Regions from separate parts of the Cellulomonas sp. P4_B5_2 genome, predicted to be linked through region 2. Evidence: predicted binding sites of a transcription regulator. Region 2 holds the regulator's gene; the other holds the start of a gene.
The links. Region 2 encodes Rex, which represses fermentation and respiration genes when NADH is low (regulators of the CRP and FNR family bind a similar motif). Its sites were predicted from a motif close to CTTGTGAANNNNTTCACAAG; they were not measured.
Positions count from the first base shown of each region.

Region 1: a site for Rex is predicted at 1,216-1,235, ahead of AC1DUQ_RS05505 (geranylgeranyl reductase family protein). Genes of this name have one in related genera too.

Region 1 covers NZ_JBFUHU010000052.1:4,107-7,499, forward strand. Annotated here, with positions in the region: gene AC1DUQ_RS05495 (signal peptidase I) at 1-395, shown strand, start outside; gene AC1DUQ_RS05500 (hypothetical protein) at 392-1,021, shown strand; gene AC1DUQ_RS05505 (geranylgeranyl reductase family protein) at 1,262-2,512, shown strand; gene AC1DUQ_RS05510 (NADH-quinone oxidoreductase subunit A) at 2,547-2,909, shown strand; gene AC1DUQ_RS05515 (NuoB/complex I 20 kDa subunit family protein) at 2,937-3,393, shown strand, end outside.
Region 2 covers NZ_JBFUHU010000092.1:20,329-23,721, forward strand. Annotated here, with positions in the region: gene AC1DUQ_RS08545 (GNAT family N-acetyltransferase) at 1-314, opposite strand, end outside; gene AC1DUQ_RS08550 (HAD family hydrolase) at 311-1,174, opposite strand; gene AC1DUQ_RS08555 (glutaredoxin family protein) at 1,247-1,516, shown strand; gene AC1DUQ_RS08560 (redox-sensing transcriptional repressor Rex) at 1,565-2,251, shown strand; partial or broken gene AC1DUQ_RS08565 (YceI family protein) at 2,297-2,737, opposite strand; gene AC1DUQ_RS08570 (MarR family winged helix-turn-helix transcriptional regulator) at 2,844-3,341, shown strand; gene AC1DUQ_RS08575 (histidine phosphatase family protein) at 3,390-3,393, shown strand, end outside.

The sequences.
Region 1 (3,393 bases), on a different contig from region 2:
AGGGCATCGCGATGGGTGACGTCGTGACGTACCAGCTCCGGTCGGGCGAGCCGACGGTCGTCACGCACCGGGTGGTGGGTGTCGGTACCCGCGGCGACGGTGAGACCGTCCTCACGCTGCGGGGCGACGCGAACCCGGCTCCCGACACCGAACCCGTCACGGACGTCCAGGTGCGCGGCGTCGTGGCCTACGACCTGCCGTACCTCGGCTACGTGAACCTGTGGGTCGGTGTGAACCGGCCCGGTTGGCTGCTCAGGACCGCGGCCGGCCTGCTCATCGGCTACGGCGTCGTGCTCCTGCTGGGCGGGCTGCGGGACAAGCTCCGCGCACGGCCGGACGACCCGGCGCGCGCCGACGAGGGCGACGCTGCACGGATCGAGCGCGGCACCTCGTGACCGGGCGCGTCGGTCGCAGCCTGACCGTGATCGGCGCGGTGCTCGTCACCGTCGGCGCGATGGCGATGCCGGCCCAGGCGGCGGAGCAGCTGGAGCTCTCCTCCGACGGCACGCACTGGTCGGGGTCCCTGCCCGACGAGGTGTTCGACGTCCCGCAGTTCGCGGTGCCCGGCGACGTGATCACGTCGGAGCTCTGGGTGCGCAACAGCTCCGAGCTCCCGACCCGGGTCCAGCTCACCGTCGCGGACGACCTCGGCTCGGCACCGGGCCGCCTCGCAGGGGAGCTCAGCCTCGCGATCGACGGCACCCCCGCGGTGGGCGGGGAGCTGTGGGTAGGTCCTGCGCTGCCGGCGGGCGCCGCGGTGCGCATCTCGCTCGTCGTGACCGTCAGCACGTCGGCGCGGGGCGCCGTCCGGCTCGACACGACCTCGGTGCTCTCGACCGTGTCCTTGGTGCAGACCGGGCCCGGGACCGTGGCGGCTCCCGGGGGCGCGCGACCCCCGAGCGGGAACCTGGCGCGGACGGGCCTCGACGCAGCGCGTGCACTCGCCGCGGCCACGGGCGCGGTCGGGCTCGGTGTCCTGCTGACCGCCGCCGGTCGTCGTCGGCACCCCACGCACGACTGACGCCTCGGGACCCGCGCGCGCCGGCCTCTGTCCGGCTGGGCGGCGCGGGTGAACAATGGTCGTCGCCTGCCCTCTTCGGCGGATTCTTCATGGGGTCGACCAGCAGTTCACAGCGAGTTCGACACCCTCGTCCGCGAGGTTAGGAAAGCCTTCGCAGACAGCCCTTGGGGCGCTGGTTACACTCGCCGGAGCAGTGCGTGAACAACGTCACAAGTGGGGTCCCCAGTGGTTGATGCAGCGATGGATGACGCGGACGTCATCGTCGTCGGCGCGGGCCCAGCGGGGTCAGCCGCCGCGTTCCACTGCGCCTCCGCGGGCCTGGACGTGCTGCTCCTGGAGAAGTCGGAGTTCCCCCGGGACAAGGTGTGCGGGGACGGCCTGACGCCCCGCGCGGTCGCCGAGCTGGTGCGGATGGGGCTGCCCATCCGCGAGCAGGACGGCTGGATCCGCAACGTGGGGCTGCGCGTGATCGGCGGCGGCCACCGCCTCGAGCTGGCGTGGCCCGAGCTGTCCAGCTACCCCTCGTACGGGCTCGCCAAGTCCCGGATGTCCCTGGACCACACGCTGGCCGACCACGCGCGGTCCGCGGGCGCCAAGCTGCAGGAGCGCACCAACGTCACCGGACCGGTGCGCGACGAGCGCTCGGGACGGGTCGTCGGGGTGCACGCCAAGGTCGACGGCGAGACGGTCACGTACCGCGCGCCGGTCGTCATCGCCGCCGACGGGGTCTCCGCCCGGCTGGCGACCGGGATGGGCCTGGAGAAGCGCATGAACCGCCCCATGGGCGTCGCGGTCCGCACCTACTTCCAGACACCGCGGCACGACGACCCGTGGATGGAGAGCCACCTCGAGCTCCGCGACGACGACGGCAACCTGATGCCCGGGTACGGCTGGATCTTCTCGCTCGGCGACGGCACCGCGAACGTCGGGCTCGGCTCGGTGGCCTCCACGGCGGCGCCGACGAAGGTCGACTACAAGAAGCTGTTCGCCACCTGGATGCGGCACGTGCCCGCCGAGTGGGAGTTCACCCCGGACAACCAGGTGGGGCCGGTCAAGGGTGCGGCCCTGCCCATGGGGTTCAACCGGGGACCGCTCTACGGCAACGGCCTCCTGCTCGCGGGCGACTCCGCGGGGATGATCAGCCCGTTCAACGGCGAGGGCATCGCGTACGGCCTGCAGGCCGGCCGGGTCGCGGCCGACGCCATCTCCCAGGGCCTCGCCCGCGGCACCGCCGCCGGTCGGGAGCGCGCGTTCGCCACGTACCAGGGCAGGATGAAGGACGACCTCGGTGGCTACTACACGCTCGGCCGGGTGTTCGTCCGGCTGATCGAGCACCCCGAGGTGATGCGGGTGTGCACGCGGTACGGTCTGCCGCGGCCGCTCGTCATGAAGTTCGTGCTCAAGCTCCTCTCCGACTGCTACGAGCCCAAGGGCGGTGACCTGGTGGACCGGGTGATCGCCGGCCTGGCGCGGATCGCCCCGGCCGCATGAGGCCGCCGACCACAAAGAAGTGGAGTGACGCACGATGAACAACCCGTACGTCCCGCTGCTCTTCCTCATGGGCATCGCCGCCGTGCTCGCCCTCGGTGGCGTGGGCGCGAGCGTGATCCTGGGACCCAAGCGGTACAACCGCGCCAAGCTCGAGGCGTACGAGTGCGGCATCGAGCCCACCCCGCACGCCATCGGCGGCGGCCGCTTCCCGATCAAGTACTACCTGGTCGCGATGACGTTCATCGTCTTCGACATCGAGGTGGTCTTCCTCTACCCGTGGGCCGTGAGCTTCGCGGACCTGGCCCTGTTCGGGCTGGTCGCGATGATCGGCTTCCTCGTGCTCATCACGGTCCCGTTCGTCTACGAGTGGAAGCGCGGCGGGTTCGAGTGGGACTGATCGCTGCTGTTCCCCAGGAGGTTTGAGATGGGCATCGAAGAGGCACCGTCGGGGTTCCTGCTCACGACGGTCGAGGACCTCGTGGGGTACTTCCGCAAGGCGTCGCTCTGGCCGGTCACGTTCGGGCTGGCGTGCTGCGCCATCGAGATGATGGCCGCCGGCGCCAGCCGGTTCGACATCTCGCGGTTCGGCATGGAGGTGTTCCGCGCATCCCCGCGACAGGCGGACCTCATGATCGTCGCCGGTCGCGTGAGCCAGAAGATGGCGCCCGTGGTGCGTCAGGTCTACGACCAGATGTCCGAGCCGAAGTGGGTGCTCTCCATGGGCGTCTGCGCCAGCTCCGGTGGCATGTTCAACAACTACGCGATCGTGCAGGGCGTCGACCACATCATCCCGGTCGACATCTACCTGCCCGGCTGCCCGCCGCGGCCCGAGATGCTCATCAACGCGATCCTGGCGCTGCACGAGCAGATCGAGAACGAGC
Region 2 (3,393 bases):
ACGTAGCACTTGGACAGCTCGATGGTCGGGCGCAGGTGCAGGGCGGCCTGCACGTCGTCGTCGGCCGGCTCGCCCGCGACGAGCATGGTGTACCCGACCAGGACACCGTCCTGCGCGACGAGCACGTCGCGGGACGGGTCGTCCAGGTACTGGGCGAACCGGTCCACGGAGAGCACGGTGTCGATGAACGCCTGCTGGTCCTGCGCGGTCGACCCGGGCGGGCAGGCGAGCGGGAACGTGAGCGCGGCCAGGGCGGCCAGGTGGTCCAGGTCCGCGGGGACGGCCGGGCGGACCGTCGACTCGAGGGTGGTCACAGGAGGTCCTCTCCGTCGTGGGTGCCGCGCCAGGACCGCAGCAGCGCGCGCGTGACGAGCCCTCCGGCCCACGCGAGGCCGGCCAGGCTGGCGACGGTGGTGCCGCGGCGGGCGTTGCGGCGGCGGTTGCGGAACTCGCGGACCGGCCAGCCCACCTCGGCGGCGTACCGGCGCAGGCGGCGGTCGGGGTTGATCGCGCAGGGGAAGCCGACCTCGGACAGGATCGCGACGTCGTTGGTCGAGTCGCCGTACGCGTACGACGCCGCCAGGTCGATGCCCTCGCGCTCGGCCAGCGCGCGCACCGCGTCGGCCTTGGCCTGGCCGTGCAGCATGTCTCCGACCAGCCGGCCGGTGTAGAACCCGTCCTCGTGCTCGGCGACCGTGCCCAGCGCGCCCGTCGCGCCGAGCCGCCGCGCGATCAGGGAGCCGATCTCCACCGGCGTCGCCGTGACCAGCCAGACCGAGTGGCCGGCCGCGATGTGCTGGTCGAGGAGCCGCTGCGTGCCGGGGTAGATGCGCAGGCAGAGCACCTCGTCGTAGATGTCCTCCGCGATGGCGGTGACCTCGGCGACGGAGTGGCCGCGCATGATCGACAGCGCGCGGCTGCGGACCTCGTCGATCTGATGCTTGTTCTCCCCGAACGTCAGGTACCGGAACTGGTGCAGCCCGAACTCGACGAGGTCCCGCTTGCGGAAGAACCCGCGCCGGTACAGGCCGACCGCCAGGTGGAACGAGCTGGCCCCGCGGATGATCGTGTTGTCGACGTCGAAGAAGGCACCGGTGCCGGGACCGTCCGGACCGGCCCCGGGGTCCCGCAGCACGGGAGCGGGGGCGGTGGTGTTCCCGGACGCCTGACGCACCCGGTCACTGTAACGACGGTCGAGCGCGCTGGTGGCACGGGGCAGCCGCCGACCCCGTGAGACGGTGGGGCCATGACGCGTGTGGTGCTCTACGGCCGAGCCGGCTGCCATCTGTGCGACGAGGCGCGCGAGGTGGTGCGCGCGGTGTGCGCCGAGACGGGCGACCAGTGGTCCGAGGTCGACATCGACACCGACCCCTCCTCCGGCCGGGACCTGGTCGACGAGCTGGGCGAGCTGGTGCCGGTGGTCGAGGTCGACGGCGTCCGGCAGGGGTACTGGCGCATCGATGCGGCACGTCTGCGCCGAACCCTTACCGCCGCCGGTCCGCGCCCCCTAGCCTGACCCCCAGGGCCCGGGCGACCGGGTCCACAGGGCGTCGCAGGAGTCGATGTGGACACGCAGCGGAGGGCCGGGGAGCCCGGTGCGAGCGGGCGCGCCCGCGCGCGTGACGTGCCACCCGCCACGGTCGCGCGCCTGCCCGGGTACCTGCAGGCTCTGCGCGGGCTCGCCGCGGACGGCGTGGTCACCACGTCCTCGGAGGAGCTGGCCGCCGGAGCGGGGGTCACCCCGGCGCAGCTGCGCAAGGACCTGTCGTTCCTCGGGTCGTACGGGCGCCGCGGGGTCGGGTACGGCGTCGTGCACCTCTCCGAGCAGATCGCGGTGGTCCTCGGCCTGACCACGCAGCGCAGGGTCGTCATCGTCGGCATCGGCAACCTGGGGCACGCGCTGGCCAGCTACTCGGTGTTCGCCGAGCGCGGGTTCGCGGTGGTGGGGCTGGTCGACGCCGACCCCAAGGTGGTCGGGACCACCGTGGCGGGGCTCGTGGTGCAGCCGCCCGAGGAGCTGGCCGCGGTGGTGAGCGGGTCCGACGTGACCATCGGCATCATCGCCACCCCGGCGGCGGTCGCGCAGGACGTGTGCGACGCGCTCGTCGCGGCCGGCGTCGTCGGCATCCTCACGTTCGCGCCGCGAGCCCTGCGCGTGCCGCCGACCGTGGACCTGCGGGCCGTGGACGTGGCCTCCGAGCTGCAGATCCTCGCGTTCCACGACCGGCGTCGCGCCGGGACGGGTGCGTGAGCATGCGAACGGCCGGGTCCGTGAGGGACCCGGCGAGATCGTGACGGAGGCCTCGAACCCGGCGCGGGTGTTGCCGAACGGGTCCACCGCGGTGCCGTTGAACTCGGTCTCGAGCTCGACGCGCTGCGTGACGCCGTGGATGGTGAGGTCACCGGCGATGACGTAGTTCTTGCCGGCCTCGCGGACCTCGGTGGAGACGAACGTCCACTGGCCGAACTTCTCGACGTCGAAGAAGTCGCCGCTCTTGAGGTGGCCGTCGCGGTTGGCGTCGCCCGTGGTGACGGTCGACGGGTCCAGCGTGACGGAGACCGACGTGCTCGCCAGGTCGTCGCCGACGACGACCGTGCCCTCGGTGACCGCGACGGTGCCGCGGACCTTGGAGATGCCGGCGTGCCGGACGGTGAACGCGGCCTCGGTGTGCGAGGCGTCGACGGCCCAGGTGCCGGTGGTGAGGCCGGTCGGGATGGCGGTGGCGGTGGTGCTCATGGGGTGTCCTCCGTGGTTGTTGAACTGTCAACCAAACTGTTAGTTCAAAGTTGTACTACACTCTGGGGGAGGGCGCAACCCCATGCCCAGGAACGGAGGCCCCGTCGTGACCACTGACACACCGGCCACCACGCGGACGGTCGAGTGGCTGACGGCCGAGCAGCAGACCCACTGGCGCGCGTTCCGTGGCGGCACCGCGCGGCTGTTCGCGGCGCTCGAGCACGAGCTGGAGCGCGACACCGGGCTGTCCACGCACGAGTACGAGGTGCTGGTCCGGCTGTCGGAGACCTCCGACCGGACCCTGCGCATGGCGCAGCTCGCCGACAACCTCGCGCACTCGCGCAGCCGGCTGACCCACACCATCCGGCGCATGGAGGAGCAGGGGCTGGTCGAGCGTCTGCCCTGCATCGAGGACGCGCGCGGCGTGAACTGCACCATGACGGAGAAGGGCTGGCAGGTCCTGGTCGCCTCCGCGCCGAGCCACGTCCAGTCGGTGCGGGACCACCTCGTCGACGTGCTCACGCCCGAGCAGTTCGCCGCGCTCGGCGACGCCATGGAGACGGTCCGCCTGCACCTCACGGGTGGCGCGTGTCACGTCGAGTGACCCCGCCCCGTGGCCGTGCCGCACAGGAGTCTTTGCGACACTGAGCCCATGG